Linked DNA regions of Cellulophaga algicola DSM 14237. The protein of the gene in region 1 interacts with the protein of each later gene in a pairwise test. Links are inferred from orthologs where the notes say so. Each region holds a gene or a part of one and is shown in the gene's direction. Other genes may lie near its edges.

The links.
Region 2: the proteins of CELAL_RS19050 (region 1) and CELAL_RS13770 interact in binary tests that used the Escherichia coli proteins (3 or more experiments, as listed by UniProt). The link is inferred for Cellulophaga algicola DSM 14237 from one-to-one orthologs.

What each region holds. Positions count from the first base shown.
Region 1 is NC_014934.1:4,385,221-4,400,649, forward strand. The notes cover bases 4,353-7,186. They hold CELAL_RS19050 (uracil-DNA glycosylase), read left to right. Parts: upstream 4,353-5,353; coding sequence 5,354-6,019; downstream 6,020-7,186. Other genes in these bases: CELAL_RS19045 (DUF6340 family protein), read left to right, coding at 4,353-5,307; CELAL_RS19055 (response regulator), read left to right, coding at 6,255-6,656; CELAL_RS19060 (substrate-binding domain-containing protein), read right to left, coding at 6,665-7,186. Outside these bases: CELAL_RS19035 (universal stress protein), read left to right, coding at 836-1,684; CELAL_RS19040 (endonuclease MutS2), read right to left, coding at 1,899-4,076; more of CELAL_RS19045, read left to right, coding at 4,258-4,352; more of CELAL_RS19060, read right to left, coding at 7,187-7,516; CELAL_RS19065 (nucleoside phosphorylase), read right to left, coding at 7,516-8,385; CELAL_RS19070 (hypothetical protein), read right to left, coding at 8,387-9,319; CELAL_RS19075 (translation initiation factor), read right to left, coding at 9,394-9,723; CELAL_RS19080 (DUF1572 family protein), read right to left, coding at 9,744-10,190; CELAL_RS19085 (isopenicillin N synthase family dioxygenase), read right to left, coding at 10,196-11,146; CELAL_RS19090 (alpha-ketoacid dehydrogenase subunit alpha/beta), read left to right, coding at 11,268-13,244; CELAL_RS19095 (lipocalin-like domain-containing protein), read left to right, coding at 13,396-13,875; CELAL_RS19100 (OmpA family protein), read left to right, coding at 13,880-14,572; CELAL_RS19105 (NAD(P)/FAD-dependent oxidoreductase), read left to right, coding at 14,658-15,429. UniProt on the Escherichia coli protein: Excises uracil residues from the DNA which can arise as a result of misincorporation of dUMP residues by DNA polymerase or due to deamination of cytosine.
Region 2 is NC_014934.1:3,173,097-3,188,627, forward strand. Bases 5,843-8,778 are described here. They hold CELAL_RS13770 (nucleoside-diphosphate kinase), read left to right. Parts: upstream 5,843-7,070; coding sequence 7,071-7,487; downstream 7,488-8,778. Other genes in these bases: CELAL_RS13760 (DHH family phosphoesterase), read right to left, coding at 5,843-5,871; CELAL_RS13765 (alkaline phosphatase D family protein), read left to right, coding at 5,947-6,990; CELAL_RS13775 (DUF3427 domain-containing protein), read right to left, coding at 7,539-8,778. In the rest of the region: CELAL_RS13735 (aminoacyl-histidine dipeptidase), read left to right, coding at 1-1,055; CELAL_RS13740 (M48 family metallopeptidase), read left to right, coding at 1,116-1,883; CELAL_RS13745 (glycoside hydrolase family 5 protein), read right to left, coding at 1,962-3,062; CELAL_RS13750 (peptidylprolyl isomerase), read right to left, coding at 3,157-4,296; gliding motility-associated peptidyl-prolyl isomerase GldI, read right to left, coding at 4,307-4,855; more of CELAL_RS13760, read right to left, coding at 4,855-5,842; more of CELAL_RS13775, read right to left, coding at 8,779-10,898; CELAL_RS13780 ((deoxy)nucleoside triphosphate pyrophosphohydrolase), read right to left, coding at 10,891-11,289; CELAL_RS13785 (DciA family protein), read right to left, coding at 11,309-11,605; CELAL_RS13790 (hypothetical protein), read right to left, coding at 11,605-12,027; DNA replication/repair protein RecF, read right to left, coding at 12,534-13,619; CELAL_RS13800 (tetratricopeptide repeat protein), read left to right, coding at 13,744-14,520; ribH (6,7-dimethyl-8-ribityllumazine synthase), read left to right, coding at 14,523-15,005; CELAL_RS13810 (hypothetical protein), read left to right, coding at 15,366-15,531. UniProt on the Escherichia coli protein: Major role in the synthesis of nucleoside triphosphates other than ATP. The ATP gamma phosphate is transferred to the NDP beta phosphate via a ping-pong mechanism, using a phosphorylated active-site intermediate.

The sequences.
Region 1 (15,429 bases):
AATATAAATGAAACTATGAGTTGTATGCTAATTAAATAATGAAACCAATCATTTATACGGGTTGTTCAGTATTACTTATTTTTTCTTAATAGGAATGTATTTTTAGATGGTGTAATTTACTTTTTTTGCAATAATTTAATACTTAAGGCTAGTATTGTATTAATTATGCGAGCTCGTTTAATGAATATATTTTATAAAGTATTCATCAGTCTTTACTCAAGTTAAATGCTACTTGTTTCATGTATAAAATAACTAAATTAGAAATTACTTCGCACTTATTTTTCATAAAATAAGAGTATAGGGTTCGTCTTTAAATAATTCCAAAGTACATTTTTTTTGATTTAACGCATGGCTCCATTTTTTTTAAAAGTTTCCCTAAAAAGAGAACCTACAGGCTTATAGTGACGAAAAAAGAATAAGAACTAATGAAGGTATTTAAATGTTATGTTTAGTTAAGAACGTATTAAGTACCAACCTTCAAGTAATATTCCAGCTGTCCATTTTTTTATACGTTACATTCATGCTAAATATCCTGATTTTTTAAGGGAATCCTGTTATGAATTCCATTTTATTATTTGTGTTTCCTTATTTTACCATTTAGATCTTAAATAAGGGTAATGCTCTAAATACTGTTTTTAATTTCTAAGGGAAAGTTGAACAGTCTATTTTCAAAACAAATTCTACGTAAATTAGAATCATACAATTATTTCTAATTTTTAAAATAGATATTGAATTCTTGAATAATCCGTAGTGATAGAATTGCTTAGATGACATTGGTCATTTCATATATGTTAAATGAAGTTTAACTTTGAAGTATACTTAAAATCATTCTAAAATGAAAAGAATATTAATTCCAACAGATTTTTCAAAAAATGCGCATAATGCTATAAATTATGCCCTTGAACTCTACAAAAGAGAATCTTGTGAATTCTTTATTTTGCATTCTTACTATCTTACTGGATACTCAAAAAACAACCTTTTAAGTCCTGAACCTACCGATAAAAAACTTAATGAGGTAAAAGAGTTAGCTGAAATAAATATGGTAAAGCTAAAGGATCAACAGCGTTTTAAAACGGGGAATAACAATCATACATTTCATTTTTTAAATGAATTTGGTTCTTTTAATGATGTACTTAAAAAAGTTGTTGAAAAGGAAGACATTGAGTTAATACTTATTGGATCGGAAGGAGGACAGGACGATAAAAAAATAATTCAGGGTAGTAATGCCGTAAATACGATGGAGAAGGTTAGAAACTGTCCGGTATTTGAAATTCCAGATACTGTTACTTTTAAAAACCCTAACGAGATTGTATTTCCTACCAGTTTTAAAACGCATTATAAAGAAAAAGAATTGGCTACCTTAATTGAAATTTCTCAATTAACGAATGCACCCATTAGAATTTTATACATTCAAAAAGATAAAGAATTTAGTAAGCAGCAAGCAGAAAATAAAGAATTACTTAATCAAATTTTAGGAGCTACTAGTTTTACGCATCATGTACTATATAGTTCAAATTTACAAGAAGGTGTACGTTGTTTTTTTCAAAGCCGAGAGAGTGAGATGATTGCTTTTATAAATAAGAAACATAATTTCTTTGGTAGTATTTTCTCAAATCCAATGGTAAAAGATTTAGGCAATAACCCAAGTATTCCTGTTTTAGCGTTACATGATTTAAGAAACTAGAAAATTAAAACAGTATACTCTTTAAAACATATGGTAAGAACAGTTTATTTTTAAGGTAAATACTAGTCACCTATGCTGCTGTAAATACGATCTACAGAATGGTACGTCTAACCATTCTGTAGATCGTATTTTATGTAAATTTTTAGAAGGGACTTTTTAGTTACATCCAGACCTATTCATTAGGTCAATGTCGTTACCATTACTGCTTAGAAGTCTACTTCTTCTTTTTTGCTTCAACTAATTCTAATTGACTTATACTCACATTGGTTGTGAAAATTCCGTAATTAACAAATGCTTTGTTTTTCTCTAATTTATCAATACTCCCCACAGCTTTCCCATCTAACATCCGAACACGATCACCAATTTTAAAAATAGGTTTAGGTTTGTTCTTTTCTACATGCGCCTTTACCTTTTTTTCTTTCTTTTTTTCTTCACGGATAACTTCTACTTCCTGAATTACTTCTTTCTCAACTTCGGCTTTTTTTATCTTTTCAACCTTTACTTGTTGCGAAGATTTCTTTTTACGTTTGCTATTTTCTGTCTCTACAATCCGAAGTAATTCTGATACTAATGGTCGCTTCTTTTTATCTTGAAAATACTTCAATGAGGCATCATTAAGCTTATTCCCTAAATAAATCATACGTTGACTAGAATCATATAATTCCTGATAATTCTCAAGCTTAGATTTTACTTTAGTGTTTAATTCTTCAAAACGTTGTGCTTCGCTACGCGCTTTGGTTTCTTCCTCTCTTAATTTAGTTCCTGTTTTTACCATAGAACTACGCTCTTTTTGCAGTTTAGCTATCGTAGCATCAAAACGGACTTTACCGCTTTCTATCTTCTTTTTAGCACGGTTTATTAAACTATATGGAATTCCGTTTTTCTGTGCTACTTCAAAAGTAAAAGAACTCCCTGCTTGCCCTAATGCAAGTTGGTAGGTAGGCTCTAATGTATTAGAATCAAACAACATATTTGCATTGGTAGCATGTGGCAATTCATTAGCCAAAAGCTTTAAATTAGAGTAGTGCGTTGTAATTACGCCATAGGAACCACGCTCATAAAATACTTCAAGAAAAATTTCGGCTAATGCACCTCCTAATTCTGGATCACTACCAGTACCAAATTCATCAATTAAAAACAATGTTTTATCATCACACTTACGCAAGAAATAGTTCATGTTCTTAAGTCGATAACTATACGTACTTAAATGATTTTCAATAGATTGATTATCCCCTATGTCTGTTAGAATTCTATTAAACAAAGTCACTTTACTGCGTTCATGTACAGGAATCAGCAGCCCACTTTGAAGCATTATTTGAAGTATCCCCAGGGTTTTCAAGGTGATACTTTTTCCCCCAGCATTAGGCCCAGAAATAACGATAATTCTATTCTCGTCATGAAGTCCTATGGTCTGTGGGTAGGTCTTTTCTTTTTTGCGCTTATTTGTTAAATAGAGAAGTGGGTGGTAGGCATCTCTTAAATACAACTCATTTGTATCACTAATTTCGGGCATTACAGCATCCATTTCCATAGCATACTTTGCTTTTGCTGCTGTAATATCTATATGTGCTAAAAATTCCTGATACATGGAAAGTTCAGGTATAAAAGGGGTAATATGTGCCGTTAGCACCCTAAGAATTCGCTGAATTTCTTCTCGCTCTTCAAATTCTAAATTATTTAATTGACGACTAAATTGTAAAGCTGCCTCTGGTTCTATATAAACAATACTTCCTGTTTTAGAAGTACCCATAACGGCTCCTTTTACTTTTTTTCGGTTCATTGCTTTTACCGCTAAAACACGACGATTATCTACAACAGATTCCCTAATTTCATCTAAAAAATCTGAAGCTTGATACATGGTTAATGCTCTTGCAAAACTTTGATTTATCTTCCCCTTTAATCCGTTAATTTCTTGCCGGAGCATTCGCAGATTATCAGAAGCATTATCTTTAATTTCACCAAACTTATCGATCACAGCATCAATCTGTGCTGGAATTTCTGTATTTAACTCCACTTCCTCAGAGGCCTGAAAAAGCAATGGATAATACTCTCTAAATTTTTTTAAAAACTTTTTTAGGGTATTTACAGTACTACAAATATTCCCTATTTTACGAAAACCTGAAATTTCAATAGTAGCATTTTCAATTTTCAAAAGTTTTAACTCTTGATTTATAGCATCAAAACCATGATTGGGAATGCGGTTATCATTAGTAAAAGAGGCTACATATTCAGAGGTTTGCCCCAAATGTGTAACAATAGCTTCTTTTGATCGGAGCGGTGTAATATGTAGCGCATTTTCTTTACCTTGTTCCGTATTACAACGTGCTACTATATGGTTTAGAACTGTATAAAATTCTAAATCTTTTAATGTTTTATCGTTTATCTTATTCATTCTTTTTCAAAGATACATTGAAAAAAATATTTCACTATAAATTCCAAAAATAATTCAAAGGTATTTATTCCTGTTTTATAGTGCTTAAGGCTCATATAAGGCAATAAAAAACAGTTTTAGAAGTTTATAATAAGCTAGATACAGTAGTCCTCTGTAGCAATGCTAACTTATTTATAGTATTATGAAAAACCAAATTAAGCTTCTTACATATTTAAGTATTACCCTATTAATGACGGCTTGCGGGTCTACCAATAAAATGACTATGGGAGTGACGACACCAGCCAAAGTATATCTTTCTTCTGACGTTAAATCAATAGGTATCATCAATAGGAGTGAACCATCAAAAGGAAATAAAGGTCTTGATAAAATAGATCAAATTTTATCTGCAGAAGGCTTAAATCTAGATAAAAAAGGAGCCGAAGCTGCTATATCCGCATTTGCTTCAGAGCTAGGAATGCTAAAAAATTTGGATGAAATAAAAATTATAGAAAACGTAGAAGAAGTAAAAAGCGGATTAGGTGTTTTACCGGCTACATTATCATGGGAAACCATAGAAATGTTATGTGATACTTATCATGTAGATGTTATATTTTCATTGGCTTTTTATGACACCAATACAAAATCATCTTTTAAAGTAACCACAATGCCATTAGAAAATAATTTAGGAGTTAAAGTAAACGTTCCTGCGCAAGAGGTTACCTTAAATACCTTAGTGAATTGTGGATGGCGTCTATATGATCCTAAAACAAAATTGGTTATTGATGAAAGAAACTATACTAAAGAAATGCTTTTTCATGGTCAAGGAATTAATCCTATAAAAGCAGTTGAAGCGGTAAAACAACGTAATGAAACTGTGCAAGAATACAGTCGCAATGTGGGTATTGCATACGCACAACGATTGGTACCTAATAAAATAAGGATATCTCGAGATTATTATATGTCGGGTACGGATAATTTTAAAGTAGCACACCGTAGAGCGCTTACTGGTGATTGGGATGGTGCTGCTGAACTTTGGAAAAAAGAATTAAATAATTCTGATTTAAAAATACAAGGTAGAGCCAATTATAATATGGCCATAAGTAGTGAGATTGATGGTGATTTAGACCTTGCTATTTCGTATGCTTCAAAAGCGTATACAGACTATGAGAATAAATTAGCGCTAGACTATGTAAACATTCTCAAATATAGAGTAGAACAAAATAATGTACTAGATCAGCAACGTTCTCACTAAGGTTAACGTATTAATTTTAGCTATTTTTGATTTAAAATAATCAAAAATGATAGGGAATATTCATAAAAGCTGGAACAAACATTTAAAAGAAGAGTTTAATGCTCCTTATTTTAAGGCTCTTACCACTTTTGTGACAGAAGAATACCAAACACAGACCTGTTACCCAAAACAAGAAGAAATATTTGCAGCATTTAATCATTGCTCATTTGAAGAAACCAGAGTAGTTATTATTGGGCAAGATCCTTATCATGGACCCAACCAAGCTAATGGCTTGTGTTTTTCCGTTCATGATGGAGTTACGCACCCGCCTTCATTAAAAAATATCTTTAAAGAATTATCTACTGATATAGATAAGCCATATCCTACATCTGGAAATCTAGAGAACTGGGCGAAACAAGGGGTTTTACTACTAAATGCAACACTAACGGTTAGAGCTCACGAAGCTGGAAGTCACCAGAAAAAAGGGTGGGAAGTATTTACTGATACTATAATTAAGAAAATTAGTCAAGAAAAATCTGATATTATTTTTTTATTATGGGGAGGTTTTGCTAAAAAGAAGGTTAGGTTAATTGATAGTGACAAACATCATATAGTAACCAGCGGGCACCCATCTCCTTTAAGTGCAAATAGAGGCTACTGGTTTGGAAATAAATGCTTTAGCAAAACCAATCATATACTTAACAAAATAAATCAAAAGCAAATTACATGGTAATTAAAGACCATATGCTCAAATTTTCTACCATCAAAATATTACAATTATAACATTTCAAACAAAATATCCGGTTTTTGTAACTAATTTACCATATATTAAAGCTCTAAATTGACAATTCCTGCTAATTTTCAACATTATTATTAAGAATCTTTAAAAATTAAGTAACTATTCATTATTTATCTCGTTTAAAGATAAATTCTCAATATTTTTGACCCAACCAAAAAACACAACCATAATGAATATTAAATCTATCATACTCGTAGATGATGATGAATCTACAAATTTTATAAATAGTGTCTTTATAAAAAAACTAGATATAGATGTAGATGTCTATAAAGCATTAAATGGAGAAGAAGCCTTACAAATTTTAGAGGAAAGTTTAGAGGATTCAGATTTTTTCCCCTGTTTACTTACGCTAGATATTAACATGCCTGTAATGAACGGTTGGGCATTTTTAGAACGCTACAAAAAGTTAACGACTACGATAAAAGACAATTGCGTTATTGTAATGACTACAGTCAGTGAAGACGATAAGGATTTAATTAGAGCGACTGATAATGAAGATGTTAAAGAATTTTTTCAAAAGCCCATGTCTGATGAGAAATTCAGTGCTTTATTAAATAAATATTTTATATAAGCTTAATTTTATTTACGCAGTAGTAATGCTTCTGGCTTTAATTTTTTTTCAATTAAATTTAAATCAAAGAGTGTATCCTGAACTTTTTTAAGCGTTGAAACTTTTAGTTTGGATTGACTCCATTTTGTAATCTTCAACCACTCTTTTATATCCTCTAGTTCTTGACCATAAGCATTGGCAAGTGTTTTATCTATACTCGGAATATTTTTAAATTCTTCAGTATACCGATTAATAACCTCCGTAATATGATGGATTAAGGTAGCGTTATCTGCTATAAACTTATCAGTAGCGGCTATTACAAAACATGGCCAAGGGGTAGGGCAATCATCAATACGCCTAAAAACCCCACGATCTACTAGAGGTTTGGTCGTAAATCTTTCCCACATAAAGTAATCCGCGGTTTTATTCGTTAAGGCCTCAATAGCTCCATCCAAATTATTAATTACCTCAAATTTCAATTTTTTTGGATCCCAACTTTGATTATCAGCGTTTACATACGCCATTAGATGGCTTCCACTGCCAAACCTACTAATTGCCGCTGTAGTTCCTTTTAGGTCTGTAATAGTCTTATAATAGCTAGCTGCTGCCACATGAATACCCCAAAGTAGCGGCGTAGAAATAAATTCTTGAACTATTTTTACGGGATTACCTGCAGAAATACTTTTAACAATACCTTCCGTTAGAATAATAGCTAAATCGGTTTCATCATTTTCAAGCATTTGACACATTTTACCTGTGCCCTCGGGAATATCTGACCAACTTAAATCAATACCTCGTTCTTTAAAAGCATTTTCTTCTATAGCCATATGCCAAGGAAGATTAAAATGCTCAGGAACGCCAATAATTCTTACCTTTTTCATTATTCCGTAAGTTTATTCAAGGTAAATTTAATTAGTTTTTCGGTAGCTACTGTAGGGTTCGTTAAAAACTCTCCCGTACTTCTATTTGCTAAAATACAATTTAAAGATACTGCTCTATGTCCTAATAATTTTGCCAAACCATAGATACCAGAAGTTTCCATTTCTAAGTTTGTAATTTTCAAACCCTTATAATCAAAAGAGGCCAATTTAGCATTTAGATTTTCATCTTCTGTTTTCAAACGTAGTTTACGGCCTTGAGGACCATAAAAACCAACATTTGTAGCCGTAAACCCTTTATGCATTTCATCAGACATAAAAAGAGCCGCAAGGTCATGATCACAAGAAACTACGTATGGTGTAGACTTATCTTTAGACCAATCCGTATGTTTCATAAAACTATTCTGAAGCGCTTCATCTAAAATATGCTTTGCATCGTAAAAACGTAGCAAACTATCAAAACCAATAGCTCGTTCACTCAAAAGAAAATCGCCTACTTCAATATTTGGCTGAATAGCACCTGTAGTACCTATTCGTATAATATCTAATTGCTTTTTATGCTCATTAATGGTTCTTGTATCAAAATTGATGTTAACCAAAGCATCCAATTCATTTAGTACGATATCTATATTATCTGTTCCAATTCCTGTAGAAATTACAGAAATTCGTTTTCCGTTTAAGGTTCCCGTATGGGTATGAAATTCTCGTTTCCCTTTCTTTACTTCTATGGTATCAAAATATTTTGACACTACAGGTACACGGTCAGGATCTCCAACAGTAATAATGGTGTCTGCAAGATCTTCTGGTACTATATTTAAATGGTAAATGCTATTGTCAGCATTTAAAACTAGTTCTGATGCTTTTAATTGCATGTTATAATTTTAAAATTTTATTCGTAGTTGAATTGTAAAGGAAATTATATTTTAAAGCACCCCCTAGATAAAAATCGTTCTCTTGGATACAAGAGTAATAACTAGTTTCTCCTTGTAAAATTAATTTTCCTTTCTGTGTTAATTTTACAGGATTAAAGGAAGAGAATAATGGTTTTAACCTTCCTATAGCACGTTTAAATTGTGAATCGCCAAAACCTAAAATTCCCTGATCATTCAGTAATATCGTCATGAAATCTCCTTTATTAGCAGGCATTTTATCGACCGCTAATTGCAGAATTTTAGATTCCATATCATTTAACCCATTTTTTACAGATGGAAAACGATGTAAATGCGCTTGAATGCTTTCTTCAAGGTATTTAAATTGAAAGTTATTAAAATCTGTAAGATTTTCCAATCGAATAGGATTATCGCTGCAATAAAGCTGCCATACATAATCTGCATATTCTATATCATCTAAGCTAAGTACAACTTTGTTTTTATAAAGATTTTTTAGTTGGGCATCCGTTAAATCATTTAACCCATACTTCGCATCTGTTTCATCTTCTTTACCACTACAAACCAAAGATATTTGAGCGTATTTACGGTGCGTCTTAAGCCAACTTATTACAGCCAGCATATTAATCTGACAGAATAGATCGTACTCAAACCACAATACAATCTCATCTTCCTTTTTATGGTTACAAAGTGATCTGTATTCTTTTAAGGTTTTTTCTATAAATATAGATTTTGAAACCTTATAATTCTTGTTTAAAAACTCAAATCGTGTTTTCCAAAAATTCTCACTCCCCACATTACTTTCTGTTTTGCCTTCGCAAAGCATTTCGCGCCAAGTAATGATAGCACCAGGCACATCAAGAGTTTTTAATTTATTAGTGAAAATATCGCCGTTTGTTATGTGTAGTAGGGAACTCATTTAGGGTTTATTTAAAAATTAAGGGATATAAATGTACTATTAAAAGTAAAGCTACAAAAGAGAATTAACAGATTTCATCCGCCCACACGTTTAACTTTAAAACCTTTCTCTTTCAATAAGGTCATGATTTTATCTCTAAAATCTCCTTGGATAATAATAGCACCATCTTTAAAACTACCGCCAACACTTAGTTTTGTTTTTAATTCTTTAGCCAATTTCTTAAAATCATCATCGGCGCCAGTATATCCTTCAAGTATGGTAATAGGTTTTCCTTTTCTCTTTTCGTATTTGCAAATGATAGGATCATCTTGCATCCAAATTTTAGCACCAGAACTAGGCTTTTCTGGTATCTTTTCTTCTTGATGCTCTGGAAAAAAGTTTTTTAGTTGATCTTTCAAGTCCATTTAAAAGGTATTAAAATATTTTATTCAAAGAAACGTCTGTGATAATTTACTTGTCCTAAATGATAGGATAGATGCGTCGCTAAATGTGTTAAATAATAATCAATCGTTGTAATCTCTTCTTTTGAAGGAATTTTTGGACTATCATTCTTTAAATCAGCTTCTTTAATAGTTTCTAACGATTTTTCTATTGCTATAATTGTATCATCAACCTGTTTTATTAAAACAGGCCGACTACTATTTTTAAAAGAAAATTCTGCTTCTCTATTTCTTATATAATTTGTTTTACCAAAAGGCACACAAATTAATGCGTTTAAATTACCTACGATATGCAAACATAAGTTTCCTGCTGAATTGGTAATACTCTTATCTACTTTCCACAAAGAAGCTTCTTCTTTATAGCTTTCAATTTCTACTTTAAGTTTTAATAAATCTCGTTTAAAAATAATTTTTAATGTTTCTAAAGACATTTAGGTTATTTTTTTATCAACCCTAATTCTATCAAACGCTCCTGTAAATAGTCTCCCGCAGTTATATCTTCATATAATTTAGGGTTTTCTTCATCAATACAATTCTCTAAGCATTTTAAAGACATTTCACCTACGGGATGCATAAAAAATGGTACTGAGTAACGAGAAGTTCCCCATAATTCTTTAGGAGGATTCACCACCTGATGTATTGTAGATTTAAGCTTATTGTTAGTTAACCTTGATAACATATCTCCCACATTAATCATTAATTCTTCTGGTTTTGCTATAGCATCAACCCATTCGTCTTTATGATTTTTTACTTGCAAGCCTTTACCATGTGCCCCCATTAATAAGGTGATAAGGTTAATATCGCCATGTGCTGCAGCTCGCACTGCATTTTTAGGTTCCGATGTAATTGGAGGATAGTGAATAGGTCTTAAAATAGAATTCCCATTTTTAATATAATCATCAAAATAGGTTTCTTCTAAATTTAAATGCAAAGCCAAAGCTCTCAAAACATATTTTGCTGTTTTTTCTAACATTTTATAGGTTTCTTCACCTACTTCATTAAAATTAGAAAGCTCTTTAACAAGTACATTAGCCGGATATTCATTTTCTAATTTGGGATTATCTACAACGTACTGACCAAAATGCCAAAACTCTTTTAAATCACCTTCCTTCTTGCCTTTTGCATGTTCTTTTCCAAAAGAAGTATATCCTCTTTGACCGCCAATACCCTCTATTTCATAGGAGTCTTTAACGTCTTGTGGTAATTGAAAAAAACTTTTAATTTCTTCATACAAACCATCGACTAATTTATCAGACAAAAAATGGCCGCTAAGTGCTACGAAACCAATATCTTCGAAAGCACTTCCTATTTCTTTTATAAATTTTTCTTTTCTCTTTGGATCCCCAGATACGAAATCTTGCAAATCTACACTTGGAACAACACTCATATAATAAAAATTAAAAATCAAATTTAACTAAAAATAAGTGAATTCTCAATTGTTAAGAATGTTTTTGTTCTGAGCCAAATTTGTTACATTTATAGTACGCCACAAATCCGAATCAAAAGTTATGAAGTACACGGACTATACAATCTCTGATCATTCAAAAATTCAATTGTACAAACAACTTTTATTACCTCGTATGATTGAGGAAAAAATGCTAATTTTATTACGACAAGGAAAAATAACAAAATGGTTCAGTGGAATAGGTCAAGAAGCAATTTCTGTTGGTGTTACTGCTGCCTTACATGTCGATGAATATATCTTACCCATGCACCGAAACCTAGGCGTGTTTACCACTAGAAACATTCCTTTATCTAAATTATTTTCCCAGTGGCAAGGCAAAGCTAATGGCTTTACAAAGGGAAGGGATCGCAGTTTTCATTTTGGATCTCAAGCCTACAAAATAATTGGTATGATTTCTCATTTAGGACCGCAACTAGGAGTCGCAGATGGAATAGCACTTGCCAATGTTTTAAAAAAAAATAAACAAGTTACCGCTGTTTTCACAGGCGAAGGTGCTACAAGCGAAGGTGATTTTCATGAAGCCCTAAATGTTGCTTCAGTGTGGAATTTACCCGTACTTTTTTGTGTTGAAAATAATGGATATGGATTATCTACACCTACAAACGAACAATTTAAGTGCAAAAATATTGCCGACAAAGGTATTGGGTACGGTATGGAGTCACATATTATTGATGGCAATAATATTTTAGAAGTATTCTCTAGAGTTAATGCTATTTGCTTAGACCTGAGAGAAAACCCAAGGCCTGTTCTATTAGAGTTTAAAACCTTTAGAATGCGTGGTCACGAAGAGGCGAGTGGCACAAAATATGTCCCACAAGATTTACTGGATACTTGGGAAAAGAAAGACCCGATAGCCAACTATGAATCCTATCTCATAGCCTCTAAAATTATTTCATCTGACAGTGTTGCGCATCTAAAAACAAAAATACAGCAAGAAATAGAGGATGAGTTACAAATAGCCTTTCATGAAGAAGAACTGCTACTTGATCCAGAAAAAGAGCTGCAGGATGTATATGCTCCTTATAGGTATAAGGAATATCCTAAAAATATAGCTACTGAAAATATCCGATTGGTAGATGCAATATCCCAAAGTTTAAAACAAGCTATGGAAAAACATGACAACTTAGTCATTATGGGGCAAGATATAGCGGAATACGGAGGTGTTTTTAAAGTTACAGAAGGTTTTGTTTCGCAATTTGGAAGAGAACGGGTTCGGAATACTCCCATTTGTGAGTCTGCCATAATCTCTGCTGCTATGGGGTTATCTATTAATGGAATGAAAGCTATTGTAGAAATGCAATTTGCCGATTTTGTGAGTAGCGGATTTAATCCCATCGTTAATTATTTGGCAAAATCGCACTACCGATGGGCAGAAAAAGCAGATGTTGTTATTAGAATGCCCTGTGGAGCAGGAGTAGGAGCGGGTCCTTTTCATTCTCAAACCAATGAAGCCTGGTTTACCAAAACACCTGGGCTAAAAGTAGTATACCCTGCATTTCCTGTGGATGCAAAAGGCTTACTAGCCGCCGCTATTAATGATCCTAATCCCGTACTCTTTTTTGAACACAAGGCTCTTTACAGAAGTCTTTACCAAGAAGTGCCCACCGCCTATTACACATTACCATTAGGAAAAGCTGCTGTATTAAAAGAAGGAACCGCGCTTACTATTGTTTCCTATGGAGCAGCAATACACTGGGCCTTAGAGGTACTAGAAAAAAATCCGGAAATTAAAGCAGATCTTATAGATTTGCGAACATTACAACCCTTAGATTCTGAAACTATTTTCAACTCTGTTAAAAAAACAGGTAAATTAATTATTTTACAAGAAGACAGCTTATTTGGCAGCCTTGCTAGTGAAATTTCTGCCTTAGTTATGGAAAATTGTTTTGAATATTTAGATGCCCCTGTACAGCGAATAGCAAGCTTAGACACGCCAATACCATTTTCTAAAACATTAGAACATAATTATTTACCCAAAGATAGATTCTTAAAAGCTTTATTGGCCCTTTTAGCCTATTAAGTATTCGTGCTAAAAAATTATTTCATCGAATTAAAAAATTCTACATACTAATATGATCTTGCAGGCGTTTAACAACGGTTTAACATAGTTTATTAAATACCTTTATACGATTTTTACGTATATAAGTTTTACCTAAATAAAAATAATTATTATGAAGAAAATTTTAATACTGAGTTTACTTTTTAGTGTACTTTTAAATTCTTGTATTGCACCTAAAGCAGCAAGAGAAAAACGTAATTTAATTAACGGAAACTGGCAACTAACGAATGTTTCTTTTGAAGGGAAACCAGGCAGTTTTAAATCTATTTTATTTAATGATGCATTAGATATCTGTTTTGAAGGTAGTAATTGGTTTTTTAGAGAAAATAACAGTACTGGAAGTTACACAATTACACAGTCTACCTTATGTAATGGGGGAGAGCGATTTATTCGTTGGTCCGTAGTGGAAAATGATTATGGCACGAGTCAGTTACAATTTAAAGCAATTGATGAGAAGAAGAAAGATATCTCAGGAGGTTATGGATATCGTTTAGATATTGATGCACTTACAGCATCAAATATGAAATTAAAATCAAATGTGATGGCTAATGGTGAACAAGTAGCTGTAGTTTATGAATTTACAAAACAATAAAATGATGAAAAATATAGGTTTAAAATTAAGTACGGTTATACTAGCTGTTACATTGACAGTTAGCTGTAGCGCAGTTAAAAATGCAAACAATAAACAAAAAGGTGCCGTAATTGGTGCCGGTAGTGGCGCGGCTATTGGTGGTATCTTAGGAAATAATATTGGAAACGGTAATAATACCGCTTTAGGTGCTATAATTGGTGCTGTTGTAGGTGGTGCAGCTGGTGGATACATTGGTAACCGTATGGATAAGCAAGCAGAACGTATAGAAGAAGAAATACCAGGTGCAGAAGTTACTAGAGTAGGTGAAGGGATTAATGTTGTATTTAACGAAGATGCTGGTGTATATTTTGACACTAATAAATCTGTAGTTAAAGGTACATCTGCAACTATTTTAGATCGTTTGGTTGGTATTTTAAAAGAATATCCAGATTCTAATATTCTAGTAGAAGGCCATACGGATAGCGCTGGGCCAGCAGATTACAATATGAACCTATCAAAACAAAGAGCAGAATCTGTAACTAGTTATTTAAATACACACGGAATCTCTTCTAATAGACTGACTACAAAATGGTACGGTGAAACACAACCAAAATCTGATAACAGCACAACTGAAGGAAAAGCAAAGAACCGTAGAGTGGAAATGGTTATTGTTGCTAGTGATGAACTAAAACAAGAAGCGCTTCAAAAAACAAACTAATTTGTAGCACTTTTTTCAATGATATTTTAAATAAATCCTGGCGTTACTGCCGGGATTTATTGTTTAAATAAGTATCTTCACTAGTGTGAAAACATATGATACAATTATTATTGGTGGTGGTTTAGCTGGACTTACAGCTGCAATTCATTTGACACAAAATAACCATCGTGTACTTGTTTTTGAAAAACAAGAGTATCCCCACCATAAAGTATGTGGAGAGTATGTTTCCAATGAAATTGTACCCTACTTAAATACATTAGGCATCTCTCTATCTGATGCCGTAGCCATAGATACACTGCAATTTTCAACGGTACAAGGAAACACTATTACTACAAAACTACCATTAGGAGGTATAGGTATTAGCAGGTATGCCTTAGATTTTTCTCTTTATACCCGAGCCCTAAAGCTAGACGTTACTTTTATTTTTGAAGGGGTTAATTCGGTAGATTTCACAAATAACATTTTTCATGTTAAAACAGATTCAGGTAGGGTGTTCACATCCAAAACAACGATTGGTGCCTTTGGAAAACGTTCAAATATGGACAAGCATTTGAACCGTAGTTTTATGAATAAAAAATCTTCCTGGCTAGGGGTAAAAGCACATTATCAATTACCAGATTTTCCCGAACATCTTGTTGCATTACATAATTTTAAAGGAGGTTACGGCGGGTTATCAAAAACAGAAACAGGAGCTGTTAATTTTTGCTATTTAACTAACTACAAGAGTTTTAAAGACTCTAAAGGTATTACTAACTTTAATGCAAGAGTAGTTTCAGAGAATCCGTTTTTACGTAGCTTTTTAGAAGATGCCATTCCTATTTTTGATCAACCTCTAAGCATAGCACAAATATCTTTTG
Region 2 (15,531 bases), 1.2 Mb from region 1 along the record:
ACCCAGCTTTAGAGGCATTGTTTACCATAGATGAAGAAACTGGAATGACAGGTGCCATGGGGTTAAAAGGAGGTGTTCTAAAAGGAGATATCTTACTTAATTTAGATACGGAAGAAGATGATGAAATAGATATAGGATGTGCGGGTGGTATTGATGTTACTGCCAAACGAAACTATAAAGAACGATCTAAACCAATGGGCGCTGTTGCTTTTGAAATTAAAGTAAAAGGGCTTACTGGCGGACATAGTGGAATGGATATTCATAAAGGTTTGGGTAATGCCAATAAATTAATGAACCGTATCTTGTATTTAGGATCAGAAAAATATAAGCTTAGCATATCAGAAATAAATGGAGGAAGTCTCCGTAATGCAATACCAAGAGAAAGTGTTGCAATAGTTTGTTTGAAAAAAGCGAATGTTGAAGATTTTCAAAAAGATTTTGAATTATGGGCGAATGCAATCAAGGCTGAAAAATTAGGTACAGAACCTAATATGGTAATTAGCTTATCTGAAGCTGAAAAACCGAAGTCGGTTATGAATTTTAAAACGCAAGCATCATTATTAAAGTCTTTATACACGGCACACAATGGCGTGTATACGATGAGTGCTGCTATTGATGGTCTAGTAGAAACTTCTAATAATGTTGCACGTGTAAAAGTAGGAGCCGGAAAAATACATATTGGTTGTTTGACACGTTCTTCTGTAGATTCTTCAAAAATAGATCTATCGAATGCTTTAATAGCAGCTTTTGAACTGGCGGGTTGTAAAGTAAGCTTAAGTGGCGATTATCCGGGATGGAATCCTAATCCTGATTCTGCTATTTTAGAGGTGCTAAAGGCACAATATAAGACGGTTTTTAAAGAAGAACCAAAAGTTGTAGCGTGTCATGCAGGTTTAGAATGTGGAATTCTAGGGCAGAATTATCCAGACCTTGATATGATTAGTTATGGTCCAACCATTAAAGGGGCACATTCTCCAGACGAACGGGTAAGTATCTCATCTGTACAGAAGTTTTGGAAGTTTACTTTAGATATTCTTGAAAATATTCCAGAGTAAATAAACCATAATTGCACTTTTAAAGTTAAATTTGAAACTTAAATAATTAAACCATAGATAATGAAAACAAGTATTTTGATGGCTGTTTTTGCTTTAGGAACAATTAGTTTACAGGCACAATTCGGTAAAATATTAAAAAAAGGAAATGTTGACGCAGGAAAAAAAATGGTAGCTGCTGCATCTCTATCTGATGAGGATATGGCAAAGTTGTCATTAGAATCTGTTGTTTGGATGGATGAAAATAATCCTGTAGGGGAAGCAGGCGATCCGTATGCAGATCGTTTGGCAAACTTGGTAAAGGGTTTTGAAAGCGAAGATGGCCTAGATTTAAACTATAAAGTATATTTAGTAGTAGACATTAATGCTTTTGCTACGCCTGATGGTAGTGTACGTGTTATGGCTGGATTAATGGATTTAATGACAGATGATGAAATCTTAAGCGTTATTGGTCATGAAATAGGGCATGTAAAATTAGGACACTCAAAAGAACGTTATAAATCTGCTTACAAAATTTCTGCAGCTAAAGATTTAGCGGTTGCCAATACAAGTTCTGGTAAAGTTTTAGCCGATGGAGAAATTGGTGGTTTCGTAGAAAATGTATTAAATGCACAATTTTCACAGACGAATGAATCAGAATCTGATAAATACGGATTTGAGTTTTTAGTACGTCATGATTTAAATTACCATGCTATGGAAGGTGCTTTTCAGAAACTAGCTTCGTTAAGTGATAATGGAGGTAAAGGTTCTTTAACTTCTTCTCATCCAGGTTCTGCAAAACGATCTGAGAGAGCTAAAGAATGGGCTGAAAAAGAAGATGCTAAGAATTAATTAGAATTCTATAGTATAGAAAAGCTCCTTACAAATTAGTTGTAAGGAGCTTTTTTTATGTGTTAATTTAACCTCTTCTTAGTAGGTAGGATTTTTTTCTAACATTTCTGAACGGACTAACTTTCCAGAAACAGTAAGCTCACTTTCAGCCCAATTTCCTGAGCCACTAGCTCCTGGTGTTAATGCAGCGGCACTCTCATTTTTATCTGCAATAGACCAATTACACCAAGAAATTTTATTTTCGTCTAAATAGCTCCACCACGTATTGGTAGACGCTTCATCAATATACCCATTTCCAGAAGCTTCTGTAACACCATACTCCGTAACAAAAATGGCGATATCATTGTTTAAAGCTATTTGCGCTATCTCTCTTAATTCTTCTTTATGGGTAGAAGCATAGTAATGTAAGGTGTACGCTACATTTGCGTCATTAATCTTATTACCTACCACTTCATCTACACGTTGAGACCAAGTTCTAGTACCACAAATAACAAGATTGTCTGGATCATACTTTCGTATCTCTGCGATGATCGTTTCGTGGTACGGTTTTAAAACTCCAGTCCATGAAACATCTAAAGGCTCATTATACGTTTCATAGATAATATTTGGTTGGTCTCCGTATTTCTGAGCAACTTCTGCAAAGAAAGCTTTAGCCTCAGGGATATGATCTTCTGCATGGTGGCTATGCCAATCTACAATTACATAGATACCAGCATTTATAGCAGCATCTATTACAGCAAATACTTTGGCTTTTTCAGTAGCAGGGTTGCTGATGTAGCCATCTGCATCCTCAACACCCATAGCAGCTCTAACTACGGTAGCATTCCAATCTGTTTGCAGCCAGTCCACCGTTCCTGTGGTGTAGTATTGTCCCATCCATTGGCTCCAAAATAAAGACATACCTCGTAGTTGAATAGGATTGTTGTTCTTATCTACAATTTTGTTTCCTGAAACACTCAGCTGTCCATAAGCTTCCACAACATTGGTAGCTGTTGCTGTATCAGTTTCAGGTTCAGGGGTGTTTTCTGGTTCGGGAGTAGCGGGTTCTTCATCCGTAGCATCTGAAGTTTCTTCGGTGTCTACAGGGTCAATAATTTCAGGCTCTGCATCGCTGCTACAGGAGACTATAAAAAATAGGCTTAAAAATACTGTTTTGAAAAGGGGAATTCTCATCATCATTATGTGTATAGGTTAAGGGCTAAAGATATAGTAAATAAAAAACACCTGCATAGTGCGGGTGTTTTTCTATTTTTTAGTAAAAGAAGGTTTTTAATTACTCCCCAATACTTACCATTTCTAAATCGAAAACTAAATCAGTACTAGCAGGTATTGGACCACGACCAGATTCGCCATAGGCTAAATGCGAGGGAATAAAAACACGTATTTTTTGACCTACTTTCATGGTCATTACAGCTTCTTTGAAACCTGCAATCATTGGTGCATCCATGCTTATTTGCATTGGCATTGGCTCATAGCCACCTTGATCTCTTCTGTTGAAGTTAAATTGGCCATATAAGGTAGATGTTTCTTCAACGTTACTATCAAACAAACGACCATCTTCAAAATAACCGGCATAATATAAATTTGCAGTCTGACCAACTTTAGGTTTATCGCCTGTTCCTTCCTCTAGCGTAAATATCTTTAAACCAGATGCAAGAGTTTTTGCTGTTTTTTTCTGACCTTCTATAGCTTCAACGAAACTAGATGTTGCAAGATTTAATTTTTCTTCGCGTTCTGCTTCTATCCTTAAGGCTTCTTTTTCTCTTACTTCTTCATCAGCAAAATATTGTTTCATTATGGCAACAGCATCAAATTTTCTAGCTTCTTTACCATTTCTGATAATTTTCACTTTGTTCATGATCACCGCATCAACAGGCTTGTTATTCTGGCCTACAGCTACATTAGCAATACTATCGACTACTTCTATTCCGCTAACAACCTCGCCGAAAACAGTATGTTTGTTGTCTAGCCAAGGTGTAGCTTTATGGGTGATAAAAAACTGACTCCCATTTGTTTTAGGTCCTGAATTAGCCATAGAAAGAATTCCTTTTTTGCTGTGGCTTAAAGAATCTGCAAATTCATCAATAAAACGGTATCCAGGGTTTCCCATTCCACTTGCTGTAGGGTCACCACCTTGAATCATAAAATCTTTCATCACACGGTGAAACGTAAGTCCGTCATAATAATTTTTACCTTTTAAGCTATCGGTCACAAAAGGATTTTTTCCTTCGGCAAGAGATACAAAATTAGCAACAGTAACTGGTGTTTTGTCAAATTCTAATTTTACAATGATATCTCCTTGTGTTGTTTCAATATCTGCAAAGATACCATCACCTAAATCTGCCGTTTTACTAGATTTACAACTGCTTACTAAAACAGTAGCTATAAGAAATAAACTAAGAATGTTTTTCATTTTTTTAAGACTATTTATTTGTTGTGTATTTATCAATTTTTAAAATCTCTACTGATGATTTAATAGGGGTATTCGGATTAATTTTATTGTCATCTCCGTGGTATCCAAAAGCCAATGAAGACGGAAAAAGAAAAGTAGCCTTTTCATTTTCTCGCAAAAGGGTAAATGTTTTTCGTAGGCCTTTAAATAAGCTAGGTTTATTCACCTTTATATGTTGTATTCCAATTTCCTTTGCAGAATAGATGGTGTCATTAGTAAGTGTCATGATGTTGTAGGTTAGTGTAACCACATCTTCTTCTTGGGGCAGGTAGGGTAAAGAATCATTTTTAGTTTCATAATAAAACCATGATCCAGTGGTGGTTGGTATATAGGTATGTGCAGTATCTTTTTTTACCAACCCAGCTATAATTTTTTCTTCTAGTGCTAAAAGGTCTTTATTACGCTCTACTGTAGATTTTATAAGTTTTGGTGTAGAAACACGAATAGGTCTGCGCGCAACAGGCTCTTCACAGCTAATAAAAAGTAAAAAAAAGGCGCTTAAATAAAACAGATATTTCATTACTTGGTTAATTCTTTTAGGTGTTTCGGTAGCAAGTTTACAAAATAGTCTGCAGTTTCTTTTAAAGATAAGTCGCTTTTTCCTCCAGCAGCATTATTATGTCCGCCTCCATGAAAATAAGCACGCGCAAATTCATTCACAGAAAAATCGCCTTCAGACCTAAATGATATTTTGATAATACCTTCCTCTTTATTTTCAATAAAAATTACGGCAAAACGTATTCCGTTTAACGTAAGTCCATAATTTACGAACCCTTCCGTATCTCCTTTTTGATATTTATAAGTATCAAGCTCGTCTTGACTTAAGGTGATATATGCGGTATTAAATTCCTCTAAAATCACCATATTTTTTAGGGCACAACCTAAAAGATGTAATCTACTAGGAGAATTGGTATCATAAACTAGATTGTGTATGCGGGTGTTTTCTGCACCTTTATCAATAAGTTCTGCAACAATTTTGTGTGTTTTACTGGTGGTAGATGAAAATTTAAACGACCCAGTATCCGTCATAATTCCTGTGTACAGGCAATTTGCAATTTCTGGCGTAATTTTAGAGGTATCGTCTAAATAAGCAATAAAATTATAAACCATCTCGCAGGTAGAACTCATCGTAACATCAGAGTAGGTTACCAAAGCATAATCAGAAGGCTCTTGGTGATGATCAATCATAATAAAAGTAGCTGTAGCTTCTTCTAAAAAAGAGTGCATTTGACCTACTCTACCTAAATGATTAAAATCTAAGGTGAAAATTAAAGTTGCTTCTGTAATTGCTTTTTTAGCCTGTGAGTTTTCTGCCTCAAAATTTAAAATATCAGCACTGCCAGGCATCCATTTTAAAAACTTTGGCGCATCATTAGGACTAATTACGGTAGCGTCTTGCCCATTGTTTTTTAGGTAATGCCAAAGTCCTAAAGTAGAACCAATAGCATCGCCATCAGGGTTTTTATGTGGTATAATAACAATTTTTTGTGGAACGCTAAGTAGCTCCTTTATTTTACTGATGTCCTCTGAATTCATGGCGACAAAGATACTATTTTATACTATAGTGGTTATATTGAAATTGCTATTTTTGTAAGGAAACAATATTTGAAAATGAAGAGATTACAAAACATATTTTATGCTGTGTTTATTTTATTCGGATTTTCCCCAGGGAAGGCTCAGACAGACACAACGGCTATAGCTACAACTAAGATGGCAGATTTTACGATTGCTTTTGGTTCTTGTAATAAAAATTCTATCCCTAATTTATTGTGGGATGATATTTTAAATACCCATCCCGATGTATGGATTTGGGGAGGTGATAATGTGTATGCAGATACGGATAACATGCAGAAGCTTCAGGAATTTTACGAAGCGCAAGAAAATGTTGAAGGATATAAAAAATTAAAGGAAAAAGTTCCTGTGATTGGTACTTGGGATGATCATGATTACGGTTTAAATGATGGTGGAGTAGAGTATAAATCGAAGAAAGAAAGTCAGCAAGTATTCCTAGATTTTTTTAAAGTACCTAAAGGGAGTCCACGTAGAGCCCAAGAAGGCGTGTATGCTGTGCATAATTATGAGACGCCTAAAGGAACTGTAAAAGTAGTGGTGCTAGATACACGTTATTTTAGAACGGCGCTTACTAAAGATACGGTAACTAAGAAAAGAACAAAACCGAATACCTATGGGGAAGGTACTGTTTTAGGAACAACACAATGGGAGTGGTTAGCGAATGAACTGAATACCAGTACGGCAGATTTTAATATTTTAGTGAGTAGCATACAGGTATTATCTAATGAGCATGGTTTTGAAACATGGGGTAATTTTCCGCATGAAGTAGATAAATTACAAAAATTGATTGCTGATTCTAAAGCAAAAGGCGTTGTGGTGCTCTCTGGAGACCGGCATATTTCTGAATTTTCAAAAACGCCTATTGAGGGGGTAGCATATCCTTTGATAGATTTTACGAGTAGCGGACTTACCCATGTGTATTCTTCCTATTCAGGAGAAGCCAATCCATATAGGGTAGGAGCGGTGGTTTCTGAGGTAAGTTTTGGTACTTTGAGTTTTAATTTTGAAACCAGTCATATTATTTTCAAAATGATAGGCGATGAAGGTAAAGTCTTGGGTATCTTGGAACAAGGGTTTAAATAATCGTTAACTTACCTTCAGTTTTTTATTAATCTATTGTAGAATGTATTTAAAATAGTACTTTTGCACAAAATTTAAAGAAAATGACAAATAGAACATTTACAATGCTTAAGCCAGATGCTGTTCAAAACGGACATATTGGTGCTATTCTAGACAAAATTAATGCTGCTGGTTTTAAGATTGTAGCTATGAAATATACGCAATTAAGCAAAAGAGATGCTCAAGCGTTTTACGCTGTTCATAGTGAGCGTCCTTTTTACGGAGAATTGGTAGACTTTATGTCTAGAGGACCAATCGTTGCTGCTATTTTAGAAAAAGATAACGCTGTTGAAGACTTTAGAGCTTTAATTGGTGCTACTAACCCAGCTGAGGCTGCGGATGGTACTATCCGTAAAATGTTTGCTACGTCTCTTGGTGAGAATGCAGTACACGGTTCTGATAGTGATGAGAATGCTGCTATAGAAGGAGCTTTCCATTTTTCTGGAAGAGAGATTTTCTAAGGAAAATAACATAAGATATATGAAAGGCTACTCAGTGATGAGTGGCCTTTTTTAGTTTAGAACTTTAATAAACTCGCCAATAACCCTCATTTCATTACTGTTGTCTTCATTGATAAGGATATTTTTAAAATTATCATTATAAGAGTTAGGTTTCAATATAATTGAATTGTGCTGCCAACCTTCTTCTGTAATAATCTTCTCACTCGTATAGGTTTTGATGGTAAAAGCAGAATTAAAATCAGGGTCTAGGGCATCTCTGTTTTCTATGAGTAAAATTTTTCCATTGCGAGAACCGGTTACGTTTTTTTTGAATAAACATATTGAGTTATTTGGAATGATCTTGTTCATTGATTCTCCTATAACTTTACATGCGAAAAATTCTTGTGTAGCAAATCTTTCTTGCACGGGAAGCAAACTGTAATCTTTTTCATCTTGCATTTCACTAAAGCTACCAGCTGCTGCGTGAAAATCATATAGAGGGATTGTGAATTCAGATACTTTTCCTTCTTCTTTTGATTTTATTTCGAAATTAAGATTATTTGGAGCGAGTTTCTCTTCTTTTACTGCAGTTATGTAATTGTATAAGTCGTCTTTTACTGGTTGTTCTAATTGAAACTTAAAATGTACGACAGGTTTACTTGATTCAGGCATTTCTGCTTGTTGGATAGAATTCTTTATAATTGATACATCTCCCATGAAGTAGAAGTCAGTTCCTTCTGCATCTTCTTTTTTTACGAATAATAATATCCGCTTTGAAGCGACTACATTTTTTATTTCTTGACTTGATAATTTTCTGTTTGACCGGGATTCCCATGCGAAAACCGATGGGGAAACGAAGTAGTCATTATACTTTATGGTGTCTTCAATATCATCAGATTTATGATAAGTTACAAAACAAGGAGTAATTTCATTTCTTGTTCTGTAACCGTATACAGTACTACTAACATCATTTTCCCAGTTCAATAATCTACAAACATCTTTACGACTATATTTATTGAAAAGAAGCAATCCATCTCTGTAATAATCTTTGTTGAAATTTTTATTGAAGGTGTGTATTGAGTAAGTTATAGAATCAAGTAAGAACTCCTTAAAAGTAGTGTTTGAAAGTAAAGTAATAAATTCATCATAAAATTTGAAAGTTCTATTTTCTATAAAAATAATTTTCTCTTCCTTTCGGATAAAGCTGAAATTAATATTTGAAATACAGGATTTTATAGTTTCAGCACTTGGTTTGTAGTGATATTTCTCAAATATCAATTCATTTAAATTTGAAATACTTAACTCGTGATTATTTAATAGTTCCTTTAGAATAATACTTTCTTCAACTCTTTTTGCGTTGTTAATTTCTTTTGAAAAAAGCTCTAATAATCCAGAAAGATTTTTGTCTAAAAATTTATCAAATGTTTTGTCTACTTTGTTGATGAAATTAAAGTACGACTTCGAGTATTCAATGAATGAGAAAGGCTCTCTCGCTTCATTGTTTACAAAGTCCATCATCATGGGAATACGTCCAATCCTACTTTTTAAATTATTGTAATCTATTTTTAGATCAGATAACAATTGCATTTTCGCTGAATCAATGGAAGCATAGATTTTTTCTTTAGTGATTTCATCAAAATTAATAGTTGATTCTCCTGGAATCATACTACTACCCTCAGAAATTAATTTTCTTATTTTGTCTTTATTAAAGGAGGTGTCTCCATATAAAGCTATTGGTATTAAATAATTATTTTTATAGTTGCCAATAAAATCAATGATTGTTAAATAATATTTGTTGTCTGTCTTTCTTAATCCTCGTCCTAATTGCTGTATGAATATTATTGCAGATTGGGTTGGACGAATCATTATGACTTGATTGATTTTTGGTATATCAATTCCTTCATTAAAAATGTCAATAGTAAATATGTAATCTAATTTTATTGCTAAATCATCACTTTCTAATAATTCAATGGCATTTGTTCTTTCCTGTTCTGAACTATCTCCTGTTAAAGCAACTGTCTTGTATCCTTTTTGATTGAATTTATCTGATAATTCTTTGGCTTCATCTTTTTTGGAGCAAAAAATTAAACCTCTTGTAATTCCATTATCAGAACCATAAAATTCAATTTTAGAAATAATTTTACTAACTCTTTCGTCGGCTGTTAAAAGTCTGAAGTCTGATTCATTTTCAAGTATTTCATCATTAACAGATAAATCTGTGACTCCATAGTAATGAAAAGGAATAAGCATATTCTCTTCCATAGCTTTATTAAGTCTTATCTCATAAGCTATATTGTGGTCATATAAGGTATAAATGTCTTTATCGTCTGTTCTATCAGGTGTTGCAGTCATCCCAAGAAGAAACCTTGGGTTGAAATAATCTATTAATCTAATATATGAATCTGCTCCAGAACGATGGGATTCATCAATAATAATGTAATCGAAGAAATCTTTTTCAAATTGTTCTAAATGGTTTGATTTAGAAATTGTTTGTACAGTTGAAAACAAAAAGTCTTTGTCAAGTTCTCTTTGTTGACCAGAGTACAGACCCATTGTTCTGGTGTCTCTAAAAATAGTTTGAAAAGTTTTCATTGCTTTTTTTGCAATGTTTAGTCTATGAACAACGAATAAAAGCTTTTTAGGATTAAAATCTTTGGCATCAAAAGCTGCTAAATAGGTTTTACCTGTTCCGGTTGCCGAAATTATAAGCGCTTTATTATTTAGTTTTCTTAAGTTTTTTAAATTCTCTAATGCTTCAGTTTGCATAGAGTTAGGAGTTATTTCTAAATTTAACTCTTTTGATAATTCTTCTTTACTTTTTTTATATACTAGCGATTGCTTTTTGTATATGTCTTCATATTTTTCAATATAAGTTTCATCTACAATTTCGCCTATTTCAAAATCATCTTGAAATTCGTTAATCACTTTATCTACTAAGGAGCTTGAGTATCTTGCTGAAACTTTCATATTCCACTCTTTATTAGTAGATAATGCGGATGAAGTTAAATTACTACTTCCAATAACTAAGTTGTAGTATTCAGAGTGCTTAAAAATATACCCTTTGGAATGTGAGTCTTCTTTGGTTATTATTTTTAATTCTATATTTTGAAATTGTAAAAGTCTTTTTAACGCTTCGGGTTGTGTGAAGTTTAGATACTGAGAAACAAGGATTTTTCCTTTTACACCTTTTTCTTCAAGTGTTTTAAATGTGTTTATTAAAGTAGCAACACCGCTTGTTGTAACAAAAGCAACAGATATATAAAAGCTTTCGCAGTTTTCTAATTCTTTAATAATAGTAGTTAGAACTTTCTTTCTAGGAATTTTTCGATTGACAAGTAGTTCTGGTTGATATAAAGCGTCGGATTCTAAGGATTTATCAATGAACCCAGTTAATAGGCTATCTCTAAAATCATTATTAAATATTTTATCCATGCTCAATTAATCTATTAACTATAGGGATATCTGCTGCTGCCCAGTCTAATTTTTTTAAATTTTCTAAAGAGAGCCATTGAGAAGAAATATGTTCATTTAACTGAATTTCACTTTTATCAGATAAACATTTGAAAACATGCATTATTAATTTGAAGTCTGGATACTGATGATTGACTGTTAAATATAGTTCATCCATAATGATTGGTATGAAGTTTAATTCTTCTTTTAATTCTCTATATAGAGCATCATTTAATGATTCCCCATTTTCTACTTTTCCTCCAGGAAATTCAAATTTTTCGGAAATATAAGTCAATTTGTTTTCAGGTCTTTGAACGCACAGAATCTTATCTTCAAAATAGATTATTGCAGCAACAACTTCTATCTCTTTCATTTCTTTTCAAATTTATAATCTATCGCAACACCAACTTCTTCACCACTTCTTTTTTTAGTTCTTCATTAAGCATGGAAATAATTTTAGATTTTCCGAGGCTTAATTCTGACCGTAAAACAGAGGAAGAGAGTGACACGAATAAGGTGTCTCCGCGTAATTCTATAGCCGTGGTATAATTATTAACGCCATTCCCCATAAGATTGGTCCATGCTTCTCTAACATCAACCCTATCTATACCTTTCTGTAGCTTGTTGGTGTCAATAAAGTCTTGTAAAGCTTCACTTAATGGAATGTTTTCTCTGCGTCTTTTAGCCATTATTTGCTAATGTTTATCGGTTCGTAGCGTTTGTAAAAGTACGTGATATTATCTTCACTAGTGACTGAAAACTGATCTTTAGAAATGGATTTTAAGGTTTCTGTCCATTCGCTAATAGCTGTCTTGTACGTTAGCAAATAAGAGTCTCCTGTATGGAAAATCGTAAAGGTCTCAGCATCATCACTTGTCGTGTAAGTGCCGCTAAAATTAGGTTTCATTTTTTTTCTAAATCCTTTTAATCCGTCTAGTTGAATGTAATCAATTGTTTCATTCACTTTATATTCTTTCTTTTGTCCGTCAGAGAGTGTTACTTTCTCAATTTCCCAATACCCGTTTAAGCCAGACAATTGCGCTTCTGTAATCTTTTCAGAACAGGAAGTGATTAGGAATAGGAATACTATGGCGCTTATATTTTTTATCATTGCGTTGCTTTTTCTAGGATTGAACTTTTTTATTTGGCATCTGTTCTCGATACTATTTTTGTTACGTTGCCCTGCACAAAAATCACTCGAACTGACATGGTTTTTTATTTTGAACTTGACACTTGCACTTGATTCTTACCCTTTTTTATTTGGCATCTGTTCTCGATACTATTTTTGTTACGTTGCTCTGCACAAAAATCACTCGAACTGACATGGTTTTTTATTTTGAACTTGACATTTGGACATGATTCCTACACTTTTTTATTTGGCATCTGTTCTCGATACTATTTTTGTTACGTTGCCGTGCACAAAAATCACTCGAACTGACATGGTTTTTTATTTAGAACTTGACATTTGGACTTGATTCTTACCCTTTTTTATTTGGTATCTTTTCTCGATACTATTTTTGTTTTGTTGCCCTGCACAAAAATCACTCGAACTGACATGGTTTTTATTTTGAACTTGACATTTGGACTTGATTCTTACACTTTTTTAATTACCATCAATTAACTCCCTAGCTTAAACATCTTATAAGATTGATGAATGTTTTTTATAACATTTTCTGTTCTGTCAGCATGTGTATCACTTATAAAGAGCTGTCCGAAATTTTCATCATTAACCAAGCTGATAATATGACTCACCCTATTTTCGTCTAACTTATCAAAAATATCATCTAATAATAAGATAGGAGTAGTGCTAGATTGTTCTTTGATAAAATGAAATTGTGCTAGTTTTAAGGCAATCAAGAATGATTTTTGTTGTCCTTGGCTCCCAAATTTTTTTATAGGATGCTCGCCCAAGTCAAAATTTAAATCGTCCTTATGGATTCCGACACTCGTGTATTGTATGGCCCTGTCTTTCTCTATGTTTTTTTCGAGTAATTCTAAAAGGTTTGTTTCCAGTATCTTACTGTCATAAATCAAAGAGACTTCTTCGTTTCCGCCAGAAATAACTTGGTATTGTTCTTTAAAGATAGGAATAAAGGTTTCTAAAAAAGCAACGCGTTTGTTAAAAATAACAGTGCCATAGGTGGTTAATTGCTCATTGTATACACTTAAGTTTGTTTTATCAAATGTGTGGTTTACCGCAAAATATTTTAAAAGCGAATTCCGTTGGCTAAGAATCTTATTGTATTTAAGTAAAGTTTGCAAGTAGTCTTTATCGGACTGAGAAATTACGCCGTCTATAAATTTTCTTCTGGTATCACTTCCTTCTGTAATTAAATCTCTATCGGAAGGCGAAATAATGACAAGAGGTAAGAATCCAATATGGTCAGAAAGCTTGTCATATGCTTTGCCATTTTTCTTGATAATTTTCTTCATGCCTTTTTTAAGACTGCAGACTATTTTTTCTTCTCGGTCTAATTTTTCGAAGTTTCCTTCGATTACAAAGAAATCTTCACCGTGTTTTATGTTTTGAGTGGCTATGGGGTTAAAATAACTTTTACCAAACGATAAGTGATAAATGGCATCGAGGATATTTGTTTTTCCAATTCCATTCTGACCAACGAAACAGTTGATTTTGCTGTCAAAATCGAAATTTTCGGAACTAAAATTCTTGTAATTTATAAGTGATAATTTCTTCAGAAACATGCTCTGTAGCCCTAATTTTTAGATTGAATAATAGATGAAGGTGCAAATTATCGAAAAATAACGAATAAGAAGCTTCCGATTTTGAATAAAAACTTTATTTTTGCCCGATTATTAAAATTAAATAATGGCTACATACAAGAAGCGAGGATATAAAGCAAAAGAAGTAAATATTGATTCTACAGACGAAGTTGAGTTCAATGAACAAGACAGTACAACGGCTGAGGTTTTTAGTACCTTAGATGAAGGTGCGAATAAAACTGAAGAGTGGGTTTCTAAGAATCAGAATTATATTCTTGGCGTTATTGGTGCAATTGCAGTAGGGGTCTTAGGATATTTAGCCTATGATCAGTTTGTAAAAAAACCACAAGAGGCAGATGCTGGGAACGAGATGTACTATGCAATGCAGTATTTTAATGAGGCTTTACAAAACCCAGTAGCACAAGATTCATTATACAATTTAGCACTTAAAGGTGGTAATGGTAAATATGGTTTAATTGATGTTATTGATAACTACGGTGGTACAGAAAGTGCAAACCTTGCTTCTTATGCAGCGGGTATGTCTTACTTAAATACTCAGAAATACCAAGAAGCTATTGATTATTTAAATGATTATACAGCTCATGATGCTATTACAGATGCTATAGCTAAAGGAGGTATTGGTGATGCATTCATGCAATTAAATCAGCCAGAAGATGCTTTAGGGTATTATGAAAAAGCGTTAAGTGCAAATACAAATGAGTATAGTACACCGATGTTTTTACAAAAAGCAGGTATCGTTGCTCTAGAATTGAATAAAAATGATGCTGCTTTAAAATATTTTGAAAGAATTAAAGTAGAATTTGCAAAATCTCCAGAAGCTAGTTTGGTAGATGCTTACATTGCAATGGCTAAAAATAAATAAGTATGGCTACAGCCAATAATAATTTATCGGTTTACGATAAAGCTACAATCCCAAATGCGAAAAATTTTCGATTTGGGATTGTTGTTTCTGAATGGAACACGAATATTACAGAAGGATTGTTTAACGGTGCTAAAGAAGCTTTATTAGATTGTGGCGCTTTAGAAGAAAATATTATCCGTTGGGATGTTCCCGGTAGTTTTGAGTTAATATTTGGTAGCAAAAAAATGATAGCAACACAAAATGTTGATGCTGTTATTGCTATTGGAAGTGTAATTCAGGGCGAAACGAAGCATTTCGATTTTGTATGTGAAGCTACAGCACAAGGCATAAAAGATTTGAATATACTGACGGATACTCCTGTTATCTTTTGTGTTTTGACCGATAACAATCTTCAGCAAGCTATTGATCGTAGCGGAGGTATACACGGTAATAAAGGTACTGAAGGCGCGATTGCGGCAATAAAAATGGCTGCCCTAGGGAGATAGTTGTTAAATATTAAGTTAGAAGTGTAGTACGGAAAGTATTACGTCAGAATATTGATTACTAATAGAACTAAGGTTTACTTCATATTTTAAATAGTATACAGAAAGGTCCTTGAGGCCAATATAAAGGTTCTAATTTGTGCTTTTTACAGCACACAATATAAGTCTAAACGAGCATGATACATAACGCTGTATTTCATGCTCGTTTTTTTTTGATGTGAATGTTAACAATTTTTAGCATTGGAATTCAGGTGGAGTCCTGTATTTGTAGTATTTTTGATGCTGAATAATAACATTCTTATCTTGAGATTAAAAGGATTTAAACTTCGAACAAATACTAGTTTTAAATACGTACCACGTTACATGGAGAACGATGGTGTGGAGAATCCTTATAAATTTGATTCTAAATTTTCCAAATATAAAGATGCATCCGTTTCTGGCGATTTTCGCGGCAGTTGGGGAGAAGCACGAAAAGCAGGGAGAACTAAAGGAAATAGAGATATTAACTTTAGACTAATTGCCATTATTG